One region of the Paenibacillus sp. B-A-8 genome, then DNA from elsewhere that is predicted to be linked to it. Evidence: riboswitches for the same ligand, from Rfam matches in the RefSeq annotation. Region 1 holds a riboswitch; the other holds the start of a gene.
The links. Region 1 has a riboswitch for cyclic di-AMP ahead of ACN6MV_RS11280 (KamA family radical SAM protein). Riboswitches for the same ligand answer to the same signal wherever they lie in the genome.
Positions count from the first base shown of each region.

Region 1 (15,742 bases):
GCACGATCCGATCAACCATCGCATTTGGAAAAGCGACATTGCGGTCCGCAAGCTCCTTGAAGGATTGCTTCATATGTCGATATACAGATTTCTTTAACTTTTGACTGCTTCCAATACCGTTCTCACAGGCAATAATATGGAGAGGTTTGAGGTTCCTGTGATTGATAAGTCTTCGTTCGATTCCCTGCGCGATAGTACCGGCAATATCTTTTAAAGCGGATATTCCAACTGCAGTGGTTACTATCTCAGCCTCTGCTATAGCTTTAGTAACGTCCTCAGTATCATTCAGATTGATCGCAGTAACATTATCAACGATAAAGCTGTCCCGATCCTTGTTAGCCAAGGTAACGGGATATTGTCCGCGATTTTGCAACTGCGCAATCTTGCTCTTATTCCTTCCGACGAAACAAACATTGTAACCGGAGTCCGACAACATAGGTCCAATAAAACCTCTGCCAATACTGCCCGCTCCAAAATGTACGGCTCTCAATTTGATATCCCCCTTTAATTTAACTCTGTTTCTCAGTTTCTTCTATACGAAGCAACGCTGAGTAATTACATGGTCAAAATCAAGAAGACTTAGATTATCTATTTTGTGATGTTGTTTATCGAATTCAAGAAAATTGGTAATCTCATTAGGAGTCACAATACAACGGATACCAGCTGCTGCCGCTGCCTTAGAACCATTCGGTGAATCCTCAATGGCAACTGCCTCATTAGAGGTGATTCCAAGACAAGCTAATGTTTGGTTGTATAGCTCTGGATCTGGTTTCACTTTTGCCACATGATCGGCCGTCCGAATACATTCGAAATAATCGCGTATGCCCAATTGATTTAAGTATTTCTCCACCCATTCCAGTGAAGAGCTTGAGGCCAGCCCTATGCGTAGTCCAGCTTTTTTGGCAGAATCCAGATAATGCTGTATACCTGGCCGAATCGTTTCCAATTCCATAAGTTTGCTATGTCTCTGTTTAACAGCCTTACTGAAAGCCTCTTTATCAATGGCAAGCTTAAGATCAGTCATCAAGTACTCATAAGGATTAAAGCTGTTTAAGCTTGTGCCAATGCAGGTGGAGTACTGTTCAAGCGTCAAATCCACTCCATATTCAGCATAAGCCTCGTTAAAAGCGGTGTACCAAGCAGTCTCCGTGTCGATAATCGTTCCGTCAAAATCAAAAATAATGCCTTTGATCACAATCAACCATCTCCCTCGTATTATGTTTGGTTAGAATATCTTACGCAAAACCGTCTATAAATTCTACAAATTGTCATTTCAGCTTGCGTTTGACTATAAAAACCATAACAAAGGCTTTCCACTGACGTCAAGGGCGGCAGATAACATGCCACGGTATGATAACGATTACAATCAATGAGGACAATCCTGAATTTTTTGATCACATAAATGACTTAATCTATAACAGTAATCAGATTCAAAAAAACACCACAATCCTATGTGCTTCAAGGGATTTCTCCTTCCATGTTTGTCATGAAGACAAGCCCTCCCTTCTTCTCTCCATTCCCGGTATTTAGAGTATTTTTCCAATCATCTGAAAATAATTCAAAAAAAATTTTAAACAACACCTTTTTGCATGATTGTACAAATCTAATGACTGAATTATGTTTTGTCCATTGAGTAAAAAGAGTCTATAAATTATGATGAATTCAATCGAGAATGATTATCATTATTGGTAATCGTTATATATTTTAGGGAGGCAATAAAAAATGAACAAGGCAAGACAGTCCTTCGCTGTGTTATGCGTACTCTTTTTGATGAGTACATTGCTGCTAGCATGCGGAAACTCAAAGGAATCATCTTCTGGTAATAGTACGACCAACGCAACTGGAAATTCTTCTGCTGCGAGCACGGCACCTTCAACGGAGCCCTCCGACAGCAGTGCAAATGAATCCGCAGCGACTACCCGCTCCTACACGGATTACATAGGACATACTGTAGAAATCCCTGTGAAACCACAGCGAATAATCTACTCTGGAGAAACATATGGAGATTTGCTCGCTCTCGGCGTGCAAGCGGTAGGGTATCCTCTATCCATGGGTGAAGGCCAGGTCTTTGAAGATCAGTTACAAGGTGTCGAGGATGTAGGCTTCCCTATCAATCTGGAGAAAACATTAGAGCTTCAACCTGACCTAATTATCTATGCGGGCACAGACGAAGCTGATTTTGAGCAGCTGTCCAAAATCGCACCTACAATCATTTTTGATACCTTTGCCCCATTACAAGAACGTATGCTGGACATTGGTGGAATTCTTGGTAAAACAACAGAAGCAGAAGCATGGCTAGCCCAATATAAAACCGCTGAAGAAGCTATGTGGAAACAATTGAAGTCCGCTGGTATGCAAGAAGGTGAGACAGCTTCGGTCTTCACTTATTATCCGGGAGACAGACTGTTTATAATGGCGGCGACTGGACTTTCACAGGTACTCTATGGGGAGAATGGCTTCAAGGCAACTCCAGCTATTCAGAAGATACTCGATGAAGGTAAAGGCTTCCAGGAAGTATCTATGGAAGTGCTTAAAGAATATGCCGGAGACCGGATATTCATCTTGACTCCAGTTGCGGATGAAGCAAAACAATCCACAGAAAATCTATTAAAGAGCCCTATTTGGAAGAGCCTTCCTGCCGTTAAGAACGGATATGTCTATACGCAGGACATCATGAAGACCTCCAGTGATGCAACTACAAGAGAATGGCTGCTCGGCGAGATTCCTCAGCTATTGAATATGAAATAACCCTCCATGATCGAGTGTTTAGCACACGGCTGATAGAAAACTTCAAGAAGCATATCAACAGCTGTTGATATGCTTCTTTGTTTTATATACAATAAGTTCATTGATAATCATTCTCACCAAAAGAACGGAGGCTGAACCTATGCTGCAAACATCATCGTCCTGCCCCCCGCTCCACTCCCTGCTGTTTCAGCTGATTGATGCCGAACTGATACTTCAAGCTGCCGATTCAAGCCCTGTATCACGTACAACTCTTGAATACACCCTTCTCGTATTTACCGGGGGGAACGGGCAACTGAACCTCGATGATCAGAGCGTGACGCTGAGTACAGATAAATGTTATCTACTAGCTCCCGGAATCTCCTATAGTACGAGTAATCAGGAAATGACCATGTATTATTATCTCATCACCTTTTCAGCAATTTATACAAAAGAGCATCCAGAACGTTATTCTGGCGAACTACTTTCAGGCAGACGCGAATTAATTGTCCACCCGTTCACTAAGGTAATCCGTCTTGTGGAAGATTTGCTTATGAACAAGAATAGCTTCGATGATGTGCAGCAATTCAAGCGACAATTGAAATTTCAGGAATTAATGCTGCTATTTTTTGAGCATAATTATCCTTCCAAGCATCTACCAAGTCCCACAGAATCCGTAGAAATGACTATACAATTCATAGAGGAGCATTATACAGAGAGCATCAGCGTGAAGCAGTTAGCTGAGCTTGCGGGGATATCGTTCTGGCAGTATACACCGATCTTTCAACAGCTTACCGGCAAAAAGCCACTTGAGTACCTGACCGATCTGCGCATTAGTCATTCCAAGCGCTTCCTGCAGGAATCGACGGAACCGCTACGTGAAATCGCCAGACTGGTAGGCTTCTCCGATGAATATTATTTCAGCCGCCGCTTTCGGCAAAAAACCGGAGTTACCCCCGGACAATATGCGCATCAGCGAGGTCGTAAGCTTACCGTCAAAGATTGGACAGGCCATGAAGTGGAGATTCCAGAGCAAGCGAGACGCATTGTCTATCATGGAGAGACACTTGGCGATCTACTCGCACTAGGCGTGAAGCCCATCGGAGGAGATGAAGCATTCGTGCGGAACAGCGTCTATAAACATCGGCTTAAAAAGCTCGCCAATGTTGGTTTTCCGCTGGACCCGCAGCTGACCGCTTCACTTAATCCAGATTTGATTATTTTGGCCAATAGTGATGAAAGAGCCTATAGAACCGTTTCCGGCATCGCCCCGACACTCACCTTTGATTCCTTTGCACCACTCGAAAGTCGAATGCGAACACTAGGCAGCTGGCTCGGTAAACAACGCGAAGCCGAAGCGTGGCTGGAGTCATTTACAATCAAAAACGCTGCCATGTGGCAGCAGCTTTACGAGACCAGTCTCCAAGCCGGAGAGACTGCCTCTGCTTTGGTCTATGACCACGGAAATCATCTGTATGCTATGGGAATGTCCGGATTCTCCACAGCACTTTATGCACCATGTGGTCTACAACCGACAGAGGAGATTCAAGCCATACTGGATGAAGAATTAGGGTTCGCTGAAGTTGATCCAGCGCGATTACCTGCTTATACTGGAGATCATATCTTCATGCTCATTCCTGAGCGTCCAGACTCACGGGCTGCTATGGAACTACTACTAGACAGTTCACTTTGGAAAAGTCTTCCGGCAGTACGTCAGGGACATGTTTATCTGCTCGACGGAAGCAAATGGAACTCTAGTGATGCGTTAACTCGGGAGAAGCTGCTAACGCTGCTACCTAAACTGCTCGGTGGAAGCCCCCCTAGTAATTGAAGGTGAATCTAGGATTCTCTTTTGACTTTTCAAAACTTCATGGGGTATACTTTACCTACGCTTAATTTCCAACTTTTACAGTTGAAAAGCGGGGGAACCAGTTAATTGGGGCGAATCATTGAGCATTAGAATGTAGGGTACCATCTTACCCGAGTCCGTCAGCTAACCTCGTCAGCAGTGGATGGGTCTGCTTTTCATGTTATTTACATAACCAGAGACCCTTGCTAAGGGTCTCTTTTTGTGTTTTTTTGGACCCTGCTGGCAGTAGATTGGCCTTTGACACTAAGGCTTCCTCTTTTCTCACACAAAGGGACAAAGGAGAGATGTAAGTGCAAAAGGTAAAGTACATCACGGATATTCACAAAATTGCTATGTTGTCTGATCTGGAAAAAGAGAACTTGAAAGAAATCACGGACAAATTTGTTTTTCGTGTGAATGACTACTATCTGTCTTTAATCAACTGGGACGATCCAGATGATCCCATTCGTAAACTGGTTATCCCTAACGAAGGTGAACTGCTGGAATATGGACGTTGGGATGCTTCGGATGAAGACACGAATTATGTGGTGCCGGGATGTCAGCACAAGTATAAAACAACAGCATTACTGATTGTATCCGAGGTCTGCGGAGCCTATTGCCGCTACTGCTTCCGTAAACGCCTGTTCCGAAATGACGTGAAAGAAGCGATGTCTGATGTCTCTCCGGGTCTGGAGTATATTGCAAACCACCCTGAGATTAACAACGTTCTTCTTACGGGCGGTGACAGTTTAATTCTCTCCACACCAAAGCTAAGATCCATTATTGAAAACTTAAGAAGCATTGAGCATGTCAAGATTATCAGATTAGGTTCGAAGATTCCCGTATTTAATCCGATGCGGATCTCTGAAGACGAAGAGCTGTTGGAGCTGATTCGTACTTACTCTACCGAAGACAAGCGAATTTATGTTATGGCGCATATCAATCATCCTCGTGAAATCACACCTGAAGCCAAAAAAGCATTTAAAGCCCTCCACAACGCTGGGGCAATTGTCGTAAATCAGACCCCCGTCCTTAAAGGCATCAATGATGATCCCGTTATATTGGGAGAATTGCTAGACCGACTCTCATGGGCTGGCGTAACACCTTACTACTTCTTCGTGAATCGTCCCGTTGCCGGAAATCGAGATTTTGTATTACCTCTTGAGCAAGTCTATCAAATTGTAGAAGAAGCCAAAGCCAGAACCTCAGGACTTGGCAAAAGAGTACGCCTATCCATGTCACACACCTCCGGAAAGATAGAAATTCTCGCCATTGATAACGGAAAAGCCTATCTTAAATATCATCAATCCAGAGATCAGGAATACGGAAAGTTCATGATTCTAGATTGCCCTAAGGATGCAGAATGGTTTGATGACCTGCCCGGAAATGAGGAATATTGGACCCCTCCTGTGAAAAAGAATGATGCTATTATTTCTGTTAATGAGTTATCAAACAAGACTGCGGATCTGATTTGTAAATAATTCAATCGATTCTTTTAATAAAAATCCTGACCAAAATACTCAGAAGACTCAAATGAAATATAAGCCCCACCATAAAGCATGCAATCATACTAAAACCACTAGCATCTTCTATAGCAAAAAACAACTTAGCAGGCCAATACGTAGGAATCCACGCACCTGCAAATTGCCATGGTGATGGAATAAAATACGCTACGATTGGCCCTGCTATAAACAAACCACCTATCTTAGATAAAGCTAAGCCTTCTACCTTATTTGCAGCAAAAGAAGCAAGAAATAAAGCAAAGCAAGGGGCTTCAATTGCTAATAATAAAAGAATGTATATATGCTCCAATTGGAAGTTAGATAAGCCTGAAACTATAAAATACACCAGTGATAGAAGTGTACAAAGTACAGATGGAAGAACTAGACGATACACCATGTACCCCTTACGCATTAATGGCGTAACCGCGTAATAAGAGATGATGTTCTCATCACGTTCATCAAGCATTAAAAGACCTGTCATCATACCGGTCAGCATGGGAAAGGTCATTACTAAAAAAATCGCAGCAAAGCTACTGTATTCATTTAAATCGAAAGCATAACCGTTTGTAAGCCACTCTGCCGCTATTGGAAATCCAAATCTTGAGACGACTAAAAGTGCTAAAGGAGCAAAGATGCCGACCATAAGCACCGGGTCCAACCCAGCATGACGGATATCGCTAAGAAAAAGCGTATGATACTTCTTCATCTCTTGACTCCTCCCTTACCTATGCGCATCATTACATGTTGCTCGAAGGACCTTTTTGCCCAGACATATATCACAACATTCCAGAGCAGTAATATCGATATGGAGTACATGTAATTGCCAAGTGACATAGCTGAGGTTTCCGAACTCAACAAGCGAAGTGTTCCTTCTGTAGGTAATAATAGAAAAACATTGGAGTTCCATATCTTAAAATAACCAAGTAACGGCAGTATGAAAGGTAGTACGAATACTTGTGAGAGTAAAATGAAACCATTAATCGTCTGGCAACGAGCCACTACTCCAATCGACAATAGCGTCATAAAGCTTGACGTTAAAATGATTCCAATAGAAAATCCTATCGGGGATTGCGGAACTCCACTCGCTGCTGCATGAATAACCCATGCGGCTAAGAGGGACAGTACAGATAATGAGCAGGCTTTTGAAAGTAAATATTCCCTAACACGAATCGGAGTAACGAATAAAGGATCAAGGATACCCTGGTCTCTTTCCAGCAGCACAATCCCACCAGCCAGAATAAGCCCCAAGGCACTCGGATCGCTAAAGGTCAATAACAGCATCGTTTGTTCCCGATAATGATTAGGAATAAGATGTAGCAATACCAGATAGAACGTACAGATAATGATGTAGATCCAATAAAACCCATGCCGCCATTGAAACCGGATATCAAAGGCAAACGCAGATCTGAATCTCATGTTAACTGCCTCCCAGTAACGTCAATGAATATTTGTTCCAAAGACGCCTCTAACGAATGAATGGTTTCTATTGGGTGCTCACGGACAAGCTTTAAGAAATATTCGTTCTCCCCTATATCAGCAAGTGGGAATTCCTCATTTCTAACTTCATTATGAAGGCGATATTCCAGCCGCACTCGCTTTTTTCCATTTAGAAGCTTAAGCTCACGAGGAGAATCAATCAACTTAATCTGACCGTCTACAATAAAAGCGACTCTATCGCAGAGTTCCTCCGCGGCCTGCATATTGTGTGTTGTTATGATGACTGTTGTCCCGGTTGCCTTCTTTTCCAGAATTAAATCCTTCATTCTCTTAGCATTAACGGGGTCCAGCCCGGAAGTGGGTTCATCCAGAAATAAAATTTGTGGGTTATTTAAGAGTGCTCTGCAGAAATTCAGTCTCATCTTCATCCCCTTCGATAGCTGGGAGACCTTCAGATTAGCCGCTTCTGTAAGATTTACTTGCTCTAAAAGAAATCCTGGTTCCGCTGTTCTCCCAGAATACAAAGACCGAAATAATTGCAAATTTTCCAGCGCAGTAAACTTCGAATAGAAATTTGGAAACTCAAAAGCTACCCCTATTTGCTCAAAATACTCCGGTCCGGTATTTCTTATTTCTTTGCCCATTACTTTAACGCTACCCAAATAATTCTTTAAGACGCCTATTAGAATTTTTTGTGTTGTGCTTTTACCTGCTCCCGAAGGACCGAGAAAGCCAAATACTTCTCCTGGAGTTATGGAAAAATTCAGTCCGCTAAGGGTTGGTTCCTTTATTTTTGGGTAGGTAAAATGAAGCTCCTTCACTTCGATCATTTCATGCTCCCCCAATCTTATTGTTCTTCAAGGAAGTCATCCCCTCAGCCAGAACCCCGATCAAAAGCTCTATCGTTGCCTGATATCGTTCATCCCCAATCTCTTCCTTATGCAGAGTCAGAAGGACTATGGAGCGAATCATACTCACGATTAATTCCGGATCGATCCCAGCCATGATTCCTTCAGCCTGCCAGGATTTAATGAAAGGGACAAAAAAGTCTTTATCCTCTGTAAAATTTTGCTCCAACAACTCATTTGGTAACTTTCTTAATAACTGCTCCATTTCGCTCTTTACGAACATCTGACGTACGATCGGACTTTCTTCCATCATGCGGAAAGATTTCAGTAAAAATAATCTGATCTCTTCCTTGCCAACAGGTACGCCAACGCTAAATGAATCGAACATTGCACTACGAATTCGTTGTTCCTCTTCAAGCAATATGTGATAGAACAATTCCTCTTTCGATCCAAAAAACATATAGAACGAACCTTGCGCAATCCCGGCAGCTTTCGTTAATTCTTCAACGCTTGTTTTCTTAATGCCATGTATTTCAAAACAGCGGCGGCCTTCTGTCAACAATTTATGTTTGATCCATTCTTTTTCTTGGTCCGTGAATTTCTTGGGCATACAAGTCAACTCGCTTTTGGTGGTTTTATGAATAATTTTATTTTATATTCACAAGATAACTCTTTAATCCATATTTTGTCAATCTATTTTTTCTGTAAGCTTCACACATTTGTCCCCAGTACGTCACTACAATAATCCCCACTCCCAAAACTAGCATGAAAAAAATCTATGCTATATAATCATGCAGTAACACGAAAAGGACTAATGGGTGGGAATGCACAAATGAAATTGGAACGATTGATCTCTATGATCTACAAGCTGTTGAACCACGAAGTTTTATCTGCTTCCAAGCTGGCTGAAGAGTTTCAAGTATCCCAGAGAACTATCTATAGAGATATCGATGTCATTTGTGCCGCCGGTATCCCGGTCGTATCGTATCAGGGAACTAAAGGCGGGTATGGCATCATGGACGGATATAAAATGGATAAAAGCCTGCTCCGTTCTTATGATGTCACTTCTCTGATTACCGTGCTGAACAGCCTTTCTTCCGTGTTCGAAGACGAGCATGCACAAGGAACCATTGAACGGTTGCAAACGATTGGAACGGAACAACAGACTTCTAGTCTAGCTGTGGACTTTGAGACCCGCCGTATGGATCCCGACGCACTTTCTCTTTTACGTACGGCTATTACGGAACGAATGATCGTCCGTTTTGATTACATCAATCTAAAAAATGAACGCACAACCCGTGATTTAGAACCAGTAAAGCTTCATTTTAAATATAGCAACTGGTACATCTATGGTTATTGCCGAGCACGTCAGGAATATCGAGAGTTCCGGTTATCCCGAATGATGAATTTAATTCTGACTCAAGATACCTTTCAATCACAACATGAGGTACCCGTCGAGGCGGATTGTTCAAACAGGATAGATCAGATTGAGGAAGTGGTAATCCGGGTGCGACCCGAGGCTTTGGCAGAAGCGCTGGATCAGTTTCACCAAATGGATAAGGAATTCCATACCGATGAAAGTATGACGATGCGCATTCCAGTGTATAGACCATTGGAAGCCCGCTGGCTTTGGTCAATTCTCCTAAGCTTCGGCAGCGGCGCCGAAGTCCTAGAGCCTCTTGCACTGCGAGGTATCTTAAAAAAGCAGCTGCAAAATACCCTGAAACTTTATGAAGAAGTATGACAGTCTGCTGTCATACTTCTTCTTTTATATTAACAACAGCTACAAAATAACCTATCACAACTCAAAAGGAGATTATTCGAATGACCAATTATCCGGTAGAAATGTTTAATTACAACACTTGGGCGAACCATACCATCTTAGGGAGAATCGGGGAACTCTCTCCCTCTGTGCTGAGTCAAGAAGTGAACAACTCTTTTCCCACCATCGCTCATGCTCTTAGTCATATCTATGCAGTTGATACGATGTGGTATCTTGTTTTAACAGGCACTGGTATGCCTGAGGCTTTTCAAAAAACTATCCCGCTAAATATGCGCATTCTAAGTTCTGTGGATGAATACGCTAATATCTTTACCCAGCTATCGGAACTATATAAAGAATGGTTACAAAACCAATCCGATTTGGAGCAAACCATTCTGCTTGACAATCCATTCGCCGGAATCCGCCAAACACGTCTATCAGAAATTGTGTTGCATGCCGTCAATCACGGGACTTATCATAGAGGTAATATATCTACTATGTTACGTCAGTTAGGTCACGCTTCCACCATGAATGACTACTCCTTATTTTGGTATCAGGTGCCTACGGAAGCTATTTAATCACTAATGGGCAATATGCTCCACGCCTGGGAAGGACATTGTATTTTAATTATGGAGATAGAAAATCTAATTCTAGTAAAAACGAGAGCGGATTTACGGGGTTGGCTGCAGGAGAATTGTATGACTGAAAAATCTTGTTGGGTACTCGCAAGTATGACGCTAAACCCAGAAACATTGCTATATTTAGACGTGGTAGAGGAATGTTTGTGCTTTGGATGGATCGATGGTGTGAAAAAGAAAATTTCCGAAACGGAGCTGGCGCAGCGGCTGTCTCCCAGAAGCAAACGAAGCTCTTGGACGGAGTTGAATAAAGAGCGCGTCCGCCGCCTCGAAAAGCTAGGATTAATGACGGCTGAAGGAAGAAGGGTGCTTCCTGATATGGACCCTGATTCTTTTTTAATCGATAAGGTTATAGAAGAAAGGCTAAAAGAGGAACAGCAAATATACGAAAATTTCTTAGCCTTTCCAGCTCTTTATAGAAGAATCCGTATCGACACAATACAAAGCAATAAACATCAAGCAGAATTATTTAAGAGTAAATTAGATAAATTTATAACAAATACTAAAGATAATAAAATGTTCGGTCAATGGCATGATCATGGACGTCTTTTAGATTATTAAGATGCGTTTAAATTAATAAAGGTGAGAACATTGTCTGTTCTCACCTTTTTTATTAAAGCCCTTCAGCCAGAATTCGTTTCAAGAACATCCCCGTGTAAGATTCCAGCACTTCTGCGACCTGCTCCGGTGTGCCTTCAGCTACAAGCTTACCTCCGACTGTCCCCCCTTCAGGGCCAATGTCAATCACCCAGTCAGACTCCCGAACCAGCTCTAGGCTGTGCTCCACAACAACAACCGTATTTCCCGTATCCACCAATTTACTCAATAAGGTATGGAGTTTCTTGATGTCTGACGGGTGAAGACCTGTCGTTGGTTCGTCGAGCAGATACAGCGTGTGATTCTTAGATGGTTTGCTCAGCTCTTTGGCCAGCCTGATCCGTTGTCCCTCGCCGCCTGATAAGGTTTTGACAGATTGTCCCCATTTAAGGTACCCAAGACCCACCTCACATAACGTCTCAATAATACCGGCCATTTTGGCCTCCGAGTTAAGGACCGGTAAGCTTTCCTGTATAGACATGTCCAATAGATCTGAAATAGAGAAACCATCATATTTCACCTGCAAGACCTCATCCGTAAACCTTCTGCCTTTGCAGTCGTGACACTTCACTTCTAGATCAGGCAGAAAGTTCATGTCTACGGACAATACACCCAGTCCCTGACAGGTTTCGCACCGTCCACCCGGTGTATTAAAGGAGAAGTGTTTGGAGGTCAGTTTTCTTTTCTTCGCCTCCGGCAAAGCCGCAAATAACTGACGCAGATGTGTAAATACGTCGGTATAGGTCGCCACATTCGAACGCTGCATTCTACCCATGGGTGATTGGTCAAAGATCACCATGTTTCCGACCTCATCTAGACCCGTAATCTCCTTACAGCCTGTTTGCTCATGTTCTTTAGTACTTCCTTGTGCAAGGATATCAAATATAAGTGTAGATTTACCTGAACCCGAAACCCCTGTTACCGATACAAGACAGCCCAGCGGGATGGAGACTTCCGGAATATCAATGTTCCGGTACTGTGCCTGCCGGATGGTGATCTGCCTTCCGTTCCCTTTCCGGCGAACGCGTCCGGGAGCTTCAAGACGCTCTTCTCTGAGATAAGCTCCAGTAACTGAAAGCTCACTTGCCATCAAGTCTTCCAAGCTACCTTCACCCACAACGGTTCCACCATGCAATCCAGCACCCGGACCCATATCAATAATATGATCCGCAGCACGCATCATCTCAATATCATGTTCAATAACGAGCACGGTGTTCCCCAGATCCCGCAGCTCCTGAAGCACACGAATAAGGCCAACCGTATCCCGAGGATGAAGACCTGTCGTCGGTTCATCCAGAATGTATAACACACCGGTCAGCCCTGAACCCAGCAGTGATGCTAGACGCAGCCGCTGTGCTTCCCCACCTGATAGAGACACTGTCTGCCGGTTCATCGAAAGATAACCCAGACCAACATCGATAATCCGCTTTAGTCTAGTAGGCATATCATGTAAGATCGGTTCTAGCAGATGAAGCCCTTCAGCAGGCAAAGCCGCCTCCAGCCCTTTCGTCCACTCATATACATCGCTTAATGACCAATCTGATACTTCCGTTATCGAAGCACCAGCTACTTGCACTAGACGAACTTCTTTTTTCAGACGAGCACCAAGGCATTCCGGGCATTGCTGCTCATGAAAAAATCCTCCACCTTTCTCCTGCCCACCGGATTCCCCTTCCTTCTCCTTATAACGCCGCCACAAACCCGGTATAACGCCTTCAAATTTAGTTCCTTGGATTGGCTTAATATTAGGGAAATGACGTTTAAATGTCTCATTATCCACGCCGTAGTACAACAAATCACGCTGTATCTCACTATAGTCCTTCAACGGCAGATCCGGGTCAAACTCAAATCCAAAATGTTTTCCCGCCGCTACTAATATCCTCATCTGTATATCCCGATGAACGCCATTCAGAGAGGCTACTCCCCCCTCTTTCATACTAAGCTCAGGATTAAATACCGCTGCTTCATTAATAGTCGCCACAGACCCAAGTCCACCACAAGCTTCACAAGCCCCTTCCGGCTTATTGAAGGAAAAGTGTGACATACCCAGTTTCTCAAGCTCAGCTCCACAATGCAGACAGCCCATCGACTGGCCATCCATTTCCTCGTCTTCCTCTATTAGTAGCCCCCTCGCTTCAAAAGAAGGTGGAATACTACCACTGCAGGAAGGGCAAACCCTCTCTCCTAATCTAGAAAAAATAAACCGGACAAACGTATAGATGTCAGTTACAGTCCCGACTGTCGAGCGTGGATTACGATTCGTAACATGCTGTCCAACACTAATGGATGGGGACAATCCAACGATGGACTCGACCTTCGGTTTGCTGATCGTATCTGATGTCATGCCCATAGAATCCAAATACTGTCTTTGGCATTCCCGCTGAAGTGTATCCATCGCTAACGTCGATTTTCCTGATCCCGAAGGTCCCGTCAGGACAACTAGCTTATACTTTGGAATCGTGAGCGAGACATTCTTTAGATTGTTCTCTCGTGCACCTTTAATAACAATAGCTTCTTTCACAACGATTCCCCTCTCAATTTATCCAATCACAATACTGCCGTTTTACTTTTCTTTTTGCAAAAGCATACTGATTTCGATAGAATGTACTTGTAAAATAACATACTTTCTAATAACTTCATAATCGAATATCTCGATTGACGAGATATACAGATTTTAAAAGGGGCGTTATTCTTTGTCAAGCCAAGAACAAGCTCAACCTACACCAGAGCAAGAACAATTCACCTTACTCATGCGTGGCCTGGGTACCCGAACGGTGGTATATCAGCAGAACGTAGCCGCCTCTCTAGGGTTATACAATAATGATTTCTTATCCGTGGATATTTTGCGTGAAAAGGGACCTATCACTGCTGGAGAACTGTCCAAATTAACTGGACTTGCCACAGGCAGCGTTACAGCATTAATAGATCGACTCGAAAAAAACGGCTATGTTCGCAGACAAAATGATCCTAATGATCGACGTAAAGTGATTATTGTTCCGTTGTATGAAAATAAAGAGGATGTTATTGACACCTATCAGCCGCTTCATACCGCTATGGTTAAATTGGCTGCTTCCTATACGGATGAAGAACTTGCACTTATTTCGCAATTTTTAGGTAAAGCAAGCAACGTTTTAGAAGAGCAGATTGATCGTCTCAGTTCATCAACGCGAAGTAAATCTTCTTCTTGAAGCTCAAATTTAAAACTTAAAAAGGACGATATTCAAAAGTCATTCGACTCTCTGGATATCGTCCTTTTTTTAAATTATACGCAAAAACAAGTTAACTCTATCTCCGAATACCCATCGTTACAATTTCACATGGACCAATTGGTAAGGACACACTCCCCTTATCCTCATTGGAGAGTGGCTCGCTCTTCTCTTCTAGAATTGTCGTCTTATAGAAATACTGCTGCGGAATCGTCGTACGGATGGTCAGATCGGTACTCTGCTGACTCATGTTGTACCAGCGAAGCAATAGGTCTCCAGTCTGCTCGTTCATTTTCAGAGAGGAAAATGCGAGCTCCTGACTCTCCCATTCGAATGGAGTATACACCGGAGCAATCGGTCCTTCATGTACATCAGTCTGACATACGACCCAAGGAATCTGGAATTGATAAGCTTCAGCAAAAGCACCAGAGGTTATACCATCTCCTGTGTGTGGGATGAGCTCCATACGTACTACGTGCTCTCCGAGACACTGCGCTTCTGGAGTTGGGAACAAACCCCAGTCTCCCAATTCACCCACGCTACGGAGTAGTGTAATCGCAATGGTGTTACGACCGTCTCTTAGCACTTCATATTCATTTAATCCAAAGTTAGCGACGGTTAGACCAGCTTTTTCATTACTGATATCAACAAAGGCCTGCTGATGCTGCGTGTTACTCGGATTCATCCATTCTGCAGCTGGCTCAATATTCCGCTCCGCAACCTCGAACATCGAATCCACTTGATGTGTGGCGGTGTTCAAATCTGTCGGAAATAACGCACGGATCCGGTGGTCCTTAGCCTTATTATCTATCGTCGTTTCGATATGCAGCCCCTTCCCGCCCCGCTCCAGACTAATTACGGTACGAAGTTTAAGAATGACTGTGTCACTACTGCGCTGCGCTTTCCGTTCTGGGTAGTACACAAGAGCACGCTGTTCCTCATCCAGCTTCTCATCTGCTGAGGCTGGGATCTCCCAGTCATGCTTAATTTCCACAGATGCTCGATAAGGTGTATTTTCGAGAACGCAAATGTTCGCCTGTAGCCCCTTGGTCGTTAAAGCTTGTTCACCCTCTGGCTGTTTATACATGTATTCATTCCCGATATCACCTGTGTTCTCATATACACCAAGATCCCGGTAGTTCATGCCACTGGCTTTGTCACTCAGCGTAAATGAACCAT
Region 1 covers NZ_CP183882.1:2,625,361-2,641,102, reverse strand. Annotated here, with positions in the region: gene ACN6MV_RS11300 (mannitol-1-phosphate 5-dehydrogenase) at 1-490, opposite strand, end outside; gene ACN6MV_RS11295 (HAD family hydrolase) at 533-1,195, opposite strand; gene ACN6MV_RS11290 (ABC transporter substrate-binding protein) at 1,723-2,748, shown strand; gene ACN6MV_RS11285 (helix-turn-helix domain-containing protein) at 2,888-4,555, shown strand; cyclic di-AMP (ydaO/yuaA leader) riboswitch at 4,604-4,745, shown strand; gene ACN6MV_RS11280 (KamA family radical SAM protein) at 4,885-6,054, shown strand; gene ACN6MV_RS11275 (hypothetical protein) at 6,056-6,781, opposite strand; gene ACN6MV_RS11270 (ABC transporter permease) at 6,778-7,491, opposite strand; gene ACN6MV_RS11265 (ABC transporter ATP-binding protein) at 7,488-8,342, opposite strand; gene ACN6MV_RS11260 (TetR/AcrR family transcriptional regulator) at 8,344-8,970, opposite strand; gene ACN6MV_RS11255 (YafY family protein) at 9,193-10,104, shown strand; gene ACN6MV_RS11250 (DinB family protein) at 10,185-10,700, shown strand; gene ACN6MV_RS11245 (YdeI/OmpD-associated family protein) at 10,752-11,321, shown strand; gene uvrA (excinuclease ABC subunit UvrA) at 11,374-13,878, opposite strand; gene ACN6MV_RS11235 (MarR family transcriptional regulator) at 14,108-14,545, shown strand; gene ACN6MV_RS11230 (alpha-mannosidase) at 14,643-15,742, opposite strand, start outside.

Region 2 (15,742 bases), 3.2 Mb from region 1:
AGCCGGGAAGATTTTCATCGGTATTTTACGAGGGTCATCCCCCATGAATTTTTCATAAATTTCTATAATCCCGCCAAGCTTCACATCCAGCTCTTTTGGGTCCTTGTGAGAGAGGTCCAAATACACCATGTTCTCACCGTTAATGCCCAGCCCTTGATCCACACACACATTAAAAATCTCACGTGTAGCAATATCACGCGGCACCAGGTTACCGTAGGACGGATATTTTTCTTCGAGGAAATACCACGGTTTTCCGTCTTTATAAGTCCAGATACGACCACCCTCGCCACGTGCCGATTCCGACATTAGGCGGAGCTTGTCATCTCCTGGAATAGCTGTTGGGTGAATCTGTATAAATTCTCCGTTGGCATAGTGTACGCCCTGTTGATATACCGCACTTGCAGCTGTCCCCGTATTAATTACGGAGTTTGTCGTTTTACCAAAAATAATACCAGGCCCGCCGCTAGCCAAAATAACAGCATCCGCAGGAAAAGTCTCAATCTCCATCGTCTTTAGATTCTGAGCACTGATGCCGCGGCATACGCCTTCGTCGTCGATGATAGCTGAAAGGAACTCCCAGTTCTCCCGTTTGGTTACGAGACCTTCAGATTCCCAGCGACGCACCTGCTCATCCAGCGCGTACAGCAGCTGTTGGCCTGTCGTTGCGCCAGCAAATGCAGTGCGGTGACGCTTCGTTCCTCCGAAACGACGGAAGTCGAGTAGTCCCTCAGGTGTACGGTTGAACATTACGCCCATCCGGTCCATGAGGTGGATGATACCTGGTGCCGCTTCACACATCGCCTTGACCGGTGGCTGATTCGCCAGGAAGTCACCGCCATAAACGGTATCATCGAAATGCTCCCAAGGAGAGTCGCCCTCTCCTTTCGTATTTACAGCGCCGTTGATGCCGCCCTGTGCACAAACGGAGTGTGATCTTTTTACAGGCACTAATGAGAATAATTGAACATGCGCACCGGACTCCGCTGCCTTGATGGTAGCCATCAGGCCGGCCAGACCGCCGCCCACGATAATGATATTTGCTGTTGCCATGATAGTTCACTCCCTTTATCGAAAATATCAGAAAGGATTCTGGAATCTAGTCCTGAGAGGTAATTACTTAGATGAAAGTCTTTATGGACTGAGCTATGGAAGCTGCGGTTTGAAATTCGGTATCACGGAAAGTGACTAACGAAATGAGGAACATGAACGTTACAAGAACAAAAATACCCAGACAAAGGTAAGAGGATACCCGCTGTGAACGAGGTCCTACCGTGATTCCCCAGCTTATCAGGAAAGACCATAGGCCGTTCGAGAAGTGAAAGCATGCTGCAACGATACCGATAATATACAGTGTCAACATCAGTGGTTGAGTCACGATATCATGCATCAGACCGCCCAATTCTTCGTGCTCAACACTACCCACTGCCACCTGAACCCGAGTTTGGAACAAATGCCAGACTATGAAGATAAAGGTGATAATTCCTGTAATACGTTGCAGCGTATAACGCCAGTTTCTTTCAATGTTGAAACGGTTTAAGTTCGGCTTGGATTGATAGGCAATATACAGTCCATATACGCCATGGTATAGCAGAGGAAGCCATATACCGAACAATTCCAGGAAGAAGACAAGCGGCAGGCTGTTCAGCCAGATCACACTGTCAGTGAAACCGGAAGCGCCACCCTCTACAGCCGCAAAATTCGTCATCATGTGCTCAATGAAGAAGGCTCCAAGCGGGATAACGCCTAGCAAGGAATGAATCTTTCTGGAATAAAATCCTTTCATACAAAGTAACCCCTTTCCGATTAAAACAGCGTTTTCATTAATGTGTATTCACCGCCGGAACTACATTTGACACAGGATAACGTAGACTATGTATGACAAAATGCCTATATTTACCGCTATCCCCTAGTTTCCCGGACTTTGTTTTCTTTTTCACAAAATGTGAATATCTTGTGTCACTTTTCATGTTACTCCTTTTTCCCTTATAAGGGAATTGCAATCTAATTATTAATCGTTATACAATAAACGCATAAGAATAGATTTTATATGATAATAATTCTCATTTAGAGAAGCAACATTTTCCGACAAATCTTTTATTTCCTTATGGAGCAAGAAGTATTGTCTTCAAGGCTATGAATTTCGTCACTACTGTTTATAGATTGCACTACGAGAGGAACATAAATATGTTTGACGATTTAGATGTTTTTGCAGCGGTTGTGGAGCATTCTAGCTTGAATCGCGCCTCGCGCCAGCTCAATCTGTCCCAACCTGCCCTATCTCGTAAAATCTCCAAGCTGGAAGAACGTCTAGGTGTCGCGCTGTTTAATCGTTATGGCAAACGGCTGGAGTTAACCGAGGTTGGGCGTCTCACTTATTCCTACGCACTTGAACAGCGTCAGCAGCGTTCTAAATTTCTGGAGGCTTTGTCTAAATACAAAGAAGGCGAGCCAAAGCTGGTCACCTTAGGGGCATCTCTCACTTCACTGCAGACCACTCTGCCTCCACTGGTTAACGCATATATGGAAAAGTACCCGACAGCGGAGCTAAAGCTAATCACAGGCCGAACGCATGAGATTGTCTCCTCTGTCAGTGAAGGGAAATCAGATATAGGTCTGATTGCTTCCTCTATTCAAGAGCCTGGACTGCGCTGTATTTCTCTGTTTGAGGATCAGCTTAGGCTGGTTGTTTCTGAGCATCATCCTCTGAATCAGTCTTCCAAGCTGACCATGGATGATCTGTCCCGACTGCCAATGATCCTTTTCTCCAAAGGCACCTGGTATCGCCGTCTAACGGACGATCTCTTCCAGCGCTGCGGGATTGATCCCGACGTACGTATGGAAATTGACTCCTTCGAAGCCATCGTGCGGCTGCTGCCGACGGTCAATGTAGCCGCATTACTGCCTAAGTCTTATCTGCGTCCGCAGCTGTTAAACGGTGGTGGACTGGTCTCTCTGCATATTAAAGAGCTAGAGCAGACCCAGCGAACTACCTGTCTGATCTACCGTGACGATGGAACCCTGAGCACAGCGGCCCGCAGCCTGGTGCAGGTTACAGAAGAAATGTTTCTGACAGAACGAGAGAAGTAATCCCTGCCTCTCTCGTGCAACTTAAATTTAAAAAGCCCTCCGTCCAATGAAAGGACGAAGGGCTAACTATTTAATCTTGGTTTACAACCTCATTCTCAAATCGATCAATACTTTCATTAGAACCAATGAGTACCATTACATCGCCTTCGCTCAAATGATCATGAGCCGTTGGAGCAACGATAATTCCACTTTCCCTGTTCAGGGCAACAATACTGCAGCCATATTTTGCTCTTGTATTTAAATCGGACAAGCTTTTCCCGTTCATGCAGGACGGTACGGTTAGCTCCACGATTTTATAATCTTTTGACAGTTCAATATAATCAAGCAAATTGGGTGTCACAAGCTGATGTGCTACACGAATGCCCATATCCCGCTCCGGAAAAATAACCCGGTCCACGCCCAGCCTGGACAACGCACGACCATGAAGAATCGAGATCGCCTTGGCTACAACTTGCTTCACTCCAATCTCTTTTAACAAAATAGCCGCCAGAATACTTCGCTCCATATTGTCGCCAATCGCTACAATCCCGCAGTCAAAGTTCCGTACACCTAGTGAGCGCATAATCCCCTCATCTGTAGCATCTGCCACTACGGCATGTGTCAAGTGATCGCTCATTTCCTCTACGCGTTCTTCATGGTGATCAATCCCGAGCACCTCGTAGCCCATTTCCATCAGCTCAAGCGCGAGACTTGACCCAAAGCGCCCTAAGCCGATTACTACAAATTGCTGTGCTTTCATTTCTGATTAGCTCCTATCCAATAATTATTTTACCTTCTGGATGCTTATACAATGGTTTACCCTGTTTAGGACCAAGCGCATACACTAAAGTTAATGGACCTAGTCGACCTGCGAACATAGTCAGACAGATCAGAATCTTACCGATGATAGATAGTTCAGGTGTCAGCCCCATCGTTAGCCCTACCGTGGCAAAGGCCGAGGTTGTCTCAAATAAGATCGCTAAGAAATTACTATCCTCTGTTGTGGAAAGTACCATCGACACAGAGAGGATCAATAGTAAAGCTAGTAATGTTAACGTCAACGCTTTATAGATACGCTCCTGCGCCAATCGATAACGGAACAGTACAACATCTTCACGCCCGCGCAGCATCGCGATTACCGCACCTATCATAATGGTAAAGGTAGTAGTCTTAATCCCGCCACCCGTTGAACCCGGTGATGCACCAATAAACATAAGAATAACCATAAAGAACTGAGAGGCTTGCCGGAGTCCGGCAATATCCACCGTATTGGCACCAGCGGTTCGGGGCGATACAGACTGGAAGAATGCCGATAATATTTTGCCGCCGAAATTAAGATTACCCAGTGTGCGCTGATTCGTAAATTCAAATATAAAAATAACCAAAGCACCAATAACAATAAGCCCAGCCGTGGTAGAGAGTACAACTTTGCTATGCAAAGACAATTTACGTTTTACACGAAACTCCACCAGATCAGACATGACAATAAAACCAATACCGCCGGAGACAATCAGAAACATCACCACGATATTCACTAGCGGGTCATATACATAGTCGGTTAAACTCCGAAAATCCCCAAAAATATCAAATCCAGCATTATTAAACATCGACACTGCATGAAATATCCCAAAATAAATGGCCTTTCCCAGCGGCATATCAAACGCCCAACGTATGGACAGCAGCACCGCTGCACAGCCCTCAATGACTAATGAATAAATAAGTACTCTCCGGATCAGCCGAACAATCCCCTCCATAGAACCTTGGTTCATGGCTTCCTGTAGGATTAACCTGTCCCGCAAAGAGATTTTGCGTTTCATCATCATGGCAAATAAGGTGGCCATTGTCATAAAACCTAAGCCGCCAACCTGGATAAGCAACATAATCACGGTTTTTCCAAAAAAGGTGAATGTCGTCCCGGTGTCCAGCACCACAAGTCCAGTCACACAGGTTGCCGATGTCGAAGTAAACAATGCATCAATAAAACTCACAGCATTCCCGCTCGTACTCGAAATGGGAAGCATAAGCAGCAAAGCTCCTATCAGAATAATCGATGCAAAACCGAGCACCATAATCTGAGGCGGAGAGAGCTTCAGAAACTTTGATTCAGAAACTCTGCGAAACTGTGAAGCCACTATGCTCACCCTCTTATCTTAATTTAAAGAATTCCAACAAAAAAAGCACTGGAAAACCAATGCTACCCTTGGTTCCTGCAGTAAATTAGCCTACGAGGTTAGCTGACGGATTCGGACTGTGCAGGCTGCCCTATTCGTTCCTAGAACGAAATTCACCCCTGATGAATAAAGTCACCTTTTACGGCGTATACTCATCTTTTCATTACTTCTTATGGTTCCCCCGTTTTCACCTGAAATTCGGCTATATACAATTGCATACAAATTATATCTGTTATTTCGATAAATCACAAAGACACAATTAATGGTGATTCATATGAAAAATGCGGTTTGGAGAGGATGTACCAGAAGGAGTGCCTTTTCTCATCACTTTTCCGTGTTTTCCCTGCAATTGCATCGTTTTTCATGAAAAATGAAGAAATGATCACTTTAAATTCATGGTATATATTCAGTTTCCTATTCTATAATATCTCTATTACCCATAAAAAAAATATACGATGATTTTTGTAACTATCATGGCACTAATACTATAATGGAACATAACATTGTCAGTTTACAAGGAGGCGTTACATGAATCCCGTTGGCCAGCCCTTACAGCAACGTGCCCTCTCCAAGAGGCTCATCATCTCGGGCATTATCGGTCTTATTCTATTTATTATGTTTCAGATTGCCCCCTCGGTGCTAAATAGCCCTGCCGGGGAAGATACTACCGTCATCAGTAAGGCGGAAGCCCGCGACAAAGCGATATCATTTGCGGAACAAAAGTTAAACTATACCAAAGCACCAAACGATCAGTGGAATGTACTTTATGAAACGGATTCTTCCTTTTATGGTTATATGTCCCGCGAGAAGCTTTTGGAGGACTATACAAAAAAGAAATTGGATCAACGATATCCTTTTGACATCTTTCGTGTAACACTTAGTCCTTCAGCGGAACAAGAGCCACTGATCTCCGTTGACCTCAATATGTATACTGGTGCAGTTGTCGCTTTCACACAAGGTGCAGAAGGATCATCTGCAGAATCGGCAAGCAATGTAACCACTGGTGCAAAAGAAGAGGACAAGGGTGCTGACTTGTCTTTGGCACAAAAAGAAAATCTTGCCCGCCCCTGGCTTCAGGAATGGGATGTGAATCCCGCCAAGCTGCAAATTGAATCGAATGCAGGATACTATGGGCTCGTGTATACTGACCGTTCCGTTCAGATCGGCGAATCCTTGCTTCACTATTATTTCGATTTCGCTGACGAACAGGTATCCAGCTTTAAAGCCGGATTCACTGCTCCAGCCTGGCATACCTCCTACGTGAAGGACCAGACCTCTCTCGCGGAAAAGCTTACTCTATTCGGTTACGGTCTGCCTACCTTAGCTTTAGGAATTTTGGCACTCATCTACAGCATACTTAGAAGAGAACATACCTCCTTTAAGCGCGGAATTTTCCTAAGCTCAGCTTATTTTGTAATCATGATGATCAGCACCTATAATATGCTTCCTGAATCTTCGGGCGAAGGACTCGAGGCTCAGATCACTTCCGTCATTATGTTCATCATTTATGCCTTATATAGCCTTCTAATGTCCTCCCTGCTCTATTTCTCTTTAATTGGAGGGGACGGTCTTTGGAAAAAAGAAGAGGGGATGAACCCATGGCCTCGTGCTAAAGAGCCTGGCTATGGTAAATACGTGCTGGATAGTATCCGGGCTGGATACGTCTGGGCATTCGTGCTGCTAGGGGTACAGACCCTTATGTTCATCGTATTATCATTGACTTTGCAGAACTGGTCCACTACTGACGCTACTCAATCTCCTTACAACATGAGATATGCTTGGCTGCTGCCTATCGTTGCATGGCTCGCCGGGTTATCCGAGGAAGCTATTTATCGTTTTTTCGGAATCCCTATGTTGAAAAAGGTGTTCCGGAGCACGTTCATCGCTTGCCTGATCACTACGCTGGTATGGGCGTTTGGTCATACACTTTATCCGATCTACCCTATCAGCTCCCGTCCTATTGAGCTTACCGTGATCGGGCTGCTCTTCAGCTATATTTTCCTTCGTTACGGCTTTATTGCCGTCATGTTCAGTCATGTCGTGTTTGACAGCATTCTGATGGGCGCTACGCTGATCTTTATGAAGGAAAGCGTGAATGTCGGAGCAGGTATCTTCGCGATTATCATGCCGTTCATAGTCGCCTACATTGTCTACCGGTTTAATCCACCGCAAAAACCTGATCCGAAGCCGGTTGAACCGACATCTATCATTTAAAGAAGTAACGGGTGGATAACCGATAATAAAAAAAGGTGTCACAGCAGAAAACTGCTGTGACACCTTTTTTATATTTACGTATACATCATTCCAGTCTTTCGAATGCCTATGTCGCTGGCTCTTCATCCTTGAGCGCCTCAAGAATTTGACTAGCCAGCTTTTCGCCAATAGAAAGTGATTTAAAATCCTCTATGGAGGCCTCTTTAATTTTCTTTAGCGATCCGAAATGCTTAAGCAACGCCTTGCGCCGCTTCTCGCCTATACCTGGTATGGAGTCCAGTTTAGAAGTAACCATGGACTTCCCACGTTGTTCACGGTGGAAGGTGATGGCGAATCTATGCACCTCATCCTGAATCCGTTGCAACAGATAAAATTCCTGACTATCCCGAGCCAAAGCGACAGGTTCTGGCGGATCTCCAACCAAAAGCTGAGCCGTCTTATGCTTATCATCCTTGACGAGACCACAGACCGGAATGAATAACCCCAGCTCGTTCTCCAGAATATCAATAGCTGAGGATATCTGCCCTTTACCACCATCGACTACGATAAGATCTGGTATCGGCAGGTTTTCTTTCAGCACCCGTTCATACCGCCGCCGGATGACCTCGCGCATCGTTCCATAATCATCCGCACCCACCACCGTACGAACCTTATATTTACGATACTCTTTTCGTGCAGGCTTGCCATCAATGAAGACAACCATCGCAGAAACCGGATTAGTCCCTTGAATATTCGAGTTATCGAACGCCTCGATCCGGCTTAAGCGTTCGAGCCCCAAGCTCTCGCCTAAGCTCATTGCAGCACCAGAGGTACGTACTTCATCTCGTTCAATAAGCCGGAACTTCTCGTCGATTGCGACTGTAGCATTTTGGCATGCCATACCGACCATCTGCTTCTTGAGGCCACGCTGTGGCACTAGCACTTTGGTGCCGAGCCACTCCTGTAGAATAGAGGCGCCACCTGCAGCATCAACGACACCTGCTGCTGATGCTTCCGCAGCGGCCATTTCACGGGCCTCAACTTCTTCAGGCGATTCGGGGGTATCTTCCCCCTTTTGTAGATCTTCTTCGGCTGGAGCAGCAATGACAATCGCCGGTTTAGCTTCTTTATCAACCACTGCTTCCTCGTCAAGCACATCCGGCAGAAGAATCTCCTGCGGCAGAGCAGGATTATCACTGTAATACTGCGTCACATAAGACATAAAGTCACTGTAGGCTTCCCCATAGAACGGAAAGACAGAGGAGTGGCGCTGAATCATCTTCCCTTGTCTCATGTACAGAATCTGTACACACATCCATCCCTTGTCTACCGCATAACCAAATACGTCACGATCCTTAGTATCTGTGGTGTTAATCTTTTGTTTCTCCATCAATGCATCAATATGGATAATCTGATCCCGCAGTTCCTTCGCCCGTTCAAAATATAATTCCTCAGCAGCTTCCTGCATCTTCTGCTGTAGATCCTTCTTAACCGCATCATGACCTCCGCTCAGAAAAGCAGCGATATCTTGCGTAATCTGCTCATACTCGGATTTCTGCACTTCCTTCTCACACGGCGCCAAGCATTGGCCCATGTGATAGTAAAGACAGACTTCCTTTGGCATTACGCCACATTTACGGAGCGGATACATACGATCGAGGAGCTTTTTCGTTTGCTGTGCAGCATAACCATTAGGATAAGGGCCGAAATATTTTGCTTTATCTTTAATCACCCGGCGTGTGACTTCAAGCCGAGGGTGAGTTTCATTCGTTATTTTGATATAAGGAAATGTCTTATCGTCCTTCAGAAGTACGTTATAACGCGGCATATGCTTCTTAATCAGATTGCACTCGAGAATGAGCGCTTCCATGTTACTGGACGTAACAATATATTCGAAATCAGCAATGTTAGCGACAAGCCGCTGAGTTTTACCATTATGACTGCCTGTAAAATAAGAGCGAACCCGGTTCTTAAGCACCTTCGCCTTACCCACATAAATAATGGTGCCTTCTTCATTCTTCATCAGATAGCACCCGGGCAGGTCGGGTAATAGAGCCAGTTTGTTGCGGATGTTGTCCAAAATGATCCCCTCCAGCTAAATTGGACCCATAATTAATTGGCATTCAGCACACAAAACGCCTCCGGAATGAACCGAAGGCGCTGAGCGGCAGGGCCGAGGCCCGAACAGTAGCATTTAACAATTATTGATGTTTAGCTACGATATTTTTCAGGGATTCTTTGGAGTTCAATCCCACAACTTTATCTACCGGTTGACCGTCTTTGAAGAAGATCAGGGTTGGGATACTCATCACGCCAAAACGGGAAGCCGTTTCCGGATTCTCATCCACATTCAATTTTGCAATCTTCACGCTGTCTCCCAGTTCTGCGGACAATTCGTCCAAGATTGGAGCAATCATCTTACAAGGACCACACCAAGGAGCCCAGAAGTCTACTACTACAGTACCTTGACCTTCCACTTCGTTACTGAAGGTTTGGTCAGACACGTTCACGATAGCCATGATATTGTTCCTCCTCTAAAGTTTTACGAAACATTACTCCACTCTAAACCAAAGCTTAGTTTATGGAAGTTGCTCCGAAAATATAAGTTAATAAATTGTTTCATGTAATATGATAACCAAATTACCACTTACCGACACAATTCCAGTATAACATATCTTTAAGGGATATGTTATATATCACATACAATTATATTGCCCTCAAACTAATTTTATTTACGTTACTCTTTTCTTTACAATCTCCCCAGCCTTTCGGTATACTCTAAGAAAGCGCATTAAATGTCAATGACTTATTTCATAATGGTCAACTTAATTTGCATCTTAACAATACAGGCATTGTCCCTGTAAGGAGGCAGAAGCTATGGATGTCAACGCGCAAGTACGGGACCCACGAGAACACATCAACGAAGAACCCCGCAATGATCTAGGCGATTTAATGAATGGATTTTTCGGAATGACTGCATTTATGACCGTTGTCTTTTTCGGCATGGTCATCATTAAGTTCATTTCGGAGTAAGGGAATCATCGTAATATAAAAAGAGGCTGTCTCAAAAATAGCGAATGCTACTTGGGGCGGCTTCTTTTTTTAAAAAAGTAATTTAGAGAAAGAAAACAGAGAACAGCGACCCTCCAATAAACGGAGAATCGCTGCTCTCTCTGAATTTTAAGGTTTTGAATACTCCGGCTTATCTAATTGTCCCCCGTTGATTCTCCCCGTGCAGTGGAATAACATCCACAAAAGGAGCAATACGATCCATCAAACGTTGGCCTTTATAGATCTCCTCGCCATCCTTGCTTGTAAAGCTAAGATGTTTCTCCAAACCATCGAGCGGATAATTCGAGGTATAGAAGGTTGGTTTACGGTTCATCCGATAATTTAGAATCGCGCCAAGCACGTGATCACGCGCCCATGGATTCAAGTTCTCTGCACCAATATCATCAAAGATAAGCAAATCGCAGTTTTTCATCGTATCCACGGTTTCCTTTAACTTCTGGCCGTCCATCATAATCGATTTTAAATCCTCGATAAAATCCGGCATATATACGATAACTCCAGTATAGCCGGCAACAGCAAGCTCATGAAGCAAGTAACACATCAGAAATGTTTTACCTGTTCCAAAGGTTCCGTGTAAATAAATCCCGCGTGAGGTCAGACCTTCATCTTTAACGCTCGTAATATAATCAAATATTTTATTAACCGCCGAGACCCGGCGTGGATCCTTGCCCATAATATCTATTTCATCATAACCGCCATTAAGCACACGCTCGTCCACATAAAAGCTGCGAATACGTTTGCGGATACTATCCTGACTGTCCTGTGCCACTTTAAGACGGCATGGCGTTTTGCGTTCATATAAATCCGTTGAACCATTCACAGTCTCTACCGTAAGTTTACTATAATGCCCCGGAAAATCATTTGGACATTTCTCAAGTCCCGGACAGTTCGCGCAGTTGCGACTTTCCTCAACATATTGATACAGACGGCTCATATGAAGCCGCAGTCGCGATTCATCCAGCTCAGGATGTTCGGACTGCAATGCCTTCACAAGTGGATGATTGAATAACCCCTGTTCAAGATCGCGTTGACGCTGCCGTAGAGTTGGATTGTTGATCGAACGAAGTACATCGCCCATAGACTCCATAGTTCCACCTCTCTTTCATTACGGCGCTTGGGAAACGCCTTTTTTCTTGCTGGCTTTAATTTCTGCCGCTTTCTTCATCATCGCCGCGAATTCCTCTTCCGATACCGTTCCGGCACTTCCATCGTCCAGCCCAATCGGTATTTCCGGCTTGGCCGATCTGCCTGCATTTTTAGCATATGAACGTGATCGTGGTCCTGCTGCCGTGTTAGTTGTGGCACCCTTGCCCTTCACTTTGGACTGATCCCTGATATATTTTACAGCCTTCTCGTAGGTGTTCACTTGTTTAACCAGCATATTGGAAGCAATAGCCTCCACAAAATTGCGGTTCATTCGTTGTTCTCCACCAGAGGCTACCATAGTCATTAAATAATGAATAAGTACGTTGATTACTTCACCGCTTAGCTTATAGTTCAAATCTATTTTCTCGAACATATCCATCAAATGACTGGGTACTGCACCTGGAAAAAAGGTTTGAAGCAGCCGCGTATAAGGTTCGTTCCGCAGCATCATATTATATTGGTGAATGTCGCATTTGGACAAAAATTGTGGTGGTACTTCTACATAATACTCCATCTCTACAGATTGCTCCGGTGGCGCAATAGAATCATCATTCTCTTCGGAGGCACTGGCTCGGATGGAAACAACCTTAGCAGCTGCAATTTCACGCTTTTCCTGCCGTTTCATATCTTGCCTGAAATGCTGGCTGGCTTTATATTGCAGTGCATCCAGTATTACCTCGCCTTCCGGCGAGAACACGCCATCTTCATCCAGCAGACGACATAAATCCTGTGGACTGAGTTCATACTTATGAGCTACATAGTTAATAACACCCATTTGAGTATGGTCAAAGCGAAGTTTTTCTACATGAGCCCGGTTCACAGACTCCCGTGGAAAACGCAAAATAATATCGCTATATCCAATCGCCTGTTCTCCCGATTCACGCATGCCGGGCTGACGCACAGAGGCCACTTCTGCAAGTGCCTGTTCCAGTTCATAATCAATGACATGTGTATTTAGTTGAAAAATATCATAAAAAGGCACGGAAATATTCTCTTTGCCTATGGATCTGCGACTCCACTCTTCTGGCTCTCGGTTCCAGAATTGTTCCCGTAAGGACAGCACAGCAAACTTGCCGATCTTATCGCGTAATAGCAACGTCAAATGCTGAGTAGCAAAAAAGTCAGCTGGCGATAGCGGCGGCATAAGCTCATATTCATATAAGTAATCATCGGTTTCCGGCACATAGATTCGACAGGTCTGCAGCAGACCTACCGCTTCTAACCGGGAAGCCTGATCTATTAAATATTTGCGGCCTTTCTCATTCGGTTCAACGCCTAGCGTCATAAATAATCTGCGCTGTTGCTCCACTCCAGAATAGCCAATGCTATCTGCTGGCACATGTTCAACCAGCAAACGATAGAAACTGATTGCAAAAGCTCCTACCATAGGTTGATACACAGAGCTAAGCATACGTCCATCTATAACACTAAGACCAAATTCGCGGGAAACGCAGTACCGATGATGTTCGGTGAAATGATGTAAGTTACTCATGCGCATCTACGGATACCCCCTTGTTTTCACGAATTCATACAGGATTCTATTCTATCATAAAAAACGTCACCGGAAATGTAAATAAACTACCAATTCCGACTCTTTTCGCTATATAATCAGCTTTTTCTTACGATTATCTGCCTCTATTAAACAAGAAGAAACGGCTTCGCTGTCCTCTGAAAGAGGAAGGTTCCGTTTCTCGCTGAATTTCAAAATTGATTCTTAGCACCTAAAAGCTTATATGTTCAAAAAAACGACTCTCACATCAGAGCCGCAGGTCTTCCAATTAAATCTTTAAAACATCTTGTAACCACCAAAGCGCAGTTTTTGAATGGTCCATCCACTCAATATAGCACCTGCAAGACCAGCAACACCCGTTAAGTAATCAACAAAGTGGAAACTGGAGAGATGCTCCCAAAGCGACATCGCGCTTCTATCCCAAATGGAATAGACTACGACGGGTAGAATAATAAGAACGAATAGATAAGCGGGAAACCAGGTTGTCTTCATTAACATGTTAAGAATAAATCCAATACCAAACATCATCACAAAGAATAAAACGGTTAGGATAAACACTGGAATAAACCCCATGTTACCGCCACTACCCCTTTCTATAAAGAAGCGCACATCTTATACGAGCTAGTAGTAAGTTTACTAGAAAAAATGTCACGAAGCAATGAACTTTATTCAAATTTAGGCCTAATTCACTTACAACAGATTGTCATCATTTGCTCTAAGCAACTCGATTGCGATACAATGCATATAGATTAATGAATCGTACATAGTCTATGATGCAGGAGCTTCGTAGCAAGTTTTACACGATGTTATTCAGCGAAGCTTAGGCTTCGTAAAACTAAGTGTATGCTTTCGATGCAAGTTTTACGCGAAGTTATTCAGCGAAGCTTAAGCTTCGTAAAACTTTTAAGGAGTGAGATCATGAACGAAGCCGCTATGACACTGGAAGGCTGGTATGCATTGCATGACTTCCGCTCACTGAACTGGACCGCATGGACGGCAGCAGATGATGAAGAACGTGCCGTTGCTATGGAAGAATTACATGCTTTTATGCAGGAGTGGAGCACTGTCGAAGAAGCTAAGGAAGGCAGCTCTGCAGTATATTCCATCGTTGGCCAGAAGGCCGATTTCGTAATGATGTTCTTGCGTGAAAGTTTGGAAGCTCTGAACCAGCTTGAGACAGCCTTTAACAAAATAGCTTTTGCTCAATATACAACTAAAGCCTATTCCTACGTAAGTATTGTTGAATTAAGCAACTACCTTGCGGGGGGCAGCGATGGTAGCGACCCTATGCAGAATCCACATGTCATCGCACGTCTAAAGCCTGTTTTGCCGCAAGCGAAGCATATTTGCTTCTATCCAATGAACAAGAAACGCGAGCTTGCCGATAACTGGTATATGCTTGATATGGATAAACGCCGCGAGCTGATGGCTTCTCACGGATTAATCGGACGAGGTTATGCTGGTAAGGTGAAACAGATTATCACCGGTTCCGTAGGTTTTGATGATTGGGAATGGGGTGTAACCCTGTTCGCTGAAGATCCGCTGCAATTCAAGAAGCTGGTCTACGAAATGCGCTTTGACGAAGTCAGTGCTCGCTACGGTGAATTCGGACCTTTCTATGTCGGCAACCTGCTGACTGAGGATTCTTTTGAGGAAATGCTTAAATTGTAACAAAAAGGGTGAGTTTCCAGATCGTTATGGAGACTCACCCTTTTTGAATGCTATAACGAGGTTCCTGCTTCCTCATCCTCTTCGCTGTCATCTTCATCATCACGCAGACTTTCCAAAAATTCAGCCGTAGCCCGGTCACGCGCTCGCCCTTTTTCCTTTAAGCGTTCAATGCCAGGGAGAATGAGCAGATCAATTTCCTTTTGGACAACATAAGCTAGATCGTACTGATTCTGATCCTCCAGATAAGATCCAACCTCAATCAGTCCGTTGTATCGGTCCAATTCTTCTCTTGTCAGCAATCCACGCACCTGCACGCTGCAGTGACGCATCTTATAAGAATCTTCCTTTTTTCAGAACCAGCGGAATTCCACCGATAATGAACAAATAGCGCATATCCACAACTTTTTTCAATTGAGCTGCAGTCCAGCCCTTGTAAGTTTTGCTGCCAACTACAGCAATCCCTTGTCCTTTACCTAGAGAAGCTACTGTTCCTTTATTGCTGAATGCGAATTTCTTTGGTTGTTGATTACGGATCGCAGCCACCAAATTATGTGCACAGCATTCTCCCTGTTGCATAGCAATTTGTGCTGTTGGCGGGTAAGGACGTCCTTCTGGGTTAATCATCAAGGAGCCGTCTCCAATAATGAAGATATTGTCTTGGCCTGGTGCACGTAAATATTCATCTACTTTCACACGACCACGCATAGCTTCAAATCCTGCAGCTTCAATCAGACGATTTCCGCGAATTCCGCCTGTCCAGACAATTGTAGAAGCTTTAATCTCTTCACCTGATGCCAGAATTACACCGTTTGGTAGACATTCCTTGATCGCAACGCCCATCTTGAATGTAACACCCTTCTTAGTGAGCAGGTTCATTGCATACTCAACAAGTTCTGGTGCAAATCCAGGCAGA
Region 2 covers NZ_CP183882.1:5,785,867-5,801,608, forward strand. Annotated here, with positions in the region: gene sdhA (succinate dehydrogenase flavoprotein subunit) at 1-1,050, opposite strand, end outside; gene ACN6MV_RS26000 (succinate dehydrogenase cytochrome b558 subunit) at 1,118-1,783, opposite strand; gene ACN6MV_RS26005 (LysR family transcriptional regulator) at 2,185-3,087, shown strand; gene ACN6MV_RS26010 (potassium channel family protein) at 3,158-3,826, opposite strand; gene ACN6MV_RS26015 (TrkH family potassium uptake protein) at 3,840-5,135, opposite strand; cyclic di-AMP (ydaO/yuaA leader) riboswitch at 5,272-5,451, opposite strand; gene ACN6MV_RS26020 (CPBP family intramembrane glutamic endopeptidase) at 5,766-7,451, shown strand; gene uvrC (excinuclease ABC subunit UvrC) at 7,558-9,510, opposite strand; gene trxA (thioredoxin) at 9,632-9,949, opposite strand; gene ACN6MV_RS26035 (YqzM family protein) at 10,308-10,463, shown strand; gene dnaI (primosomal protein DnaI) at 10,633-11,589, opposite strand; gene ACN6MV_RS26045 (DnaD domain protein) at 11,608-13,146, opposite strand; gene ACN6MV_RS26050 (YuiB family protein) at 13,435-13,731, opposite strand; gene hemQ (hydrogen peroxide-dependent heme synthase) at 14,077-14,829, shown strand; gene ACN6MV_RS26060 (hypothetical protein) at 14,880-15,158, opposite strand; gene ACN6MV_RS26065 (NAD(P)/FAD-dependent oxidoreductase) at 15,160-15,742, opposite strand, start outside.
Region 2: it holds a riboswitch for cyclic di-AMP, as region 1 does, so the genes downstream of both, ACN6MV_RS26015 (TrkH family potassium uptake protein) here and ACN6MV_RS11280 (KamA family radical SAM protein) in region 1, are expected to answer to the same signal.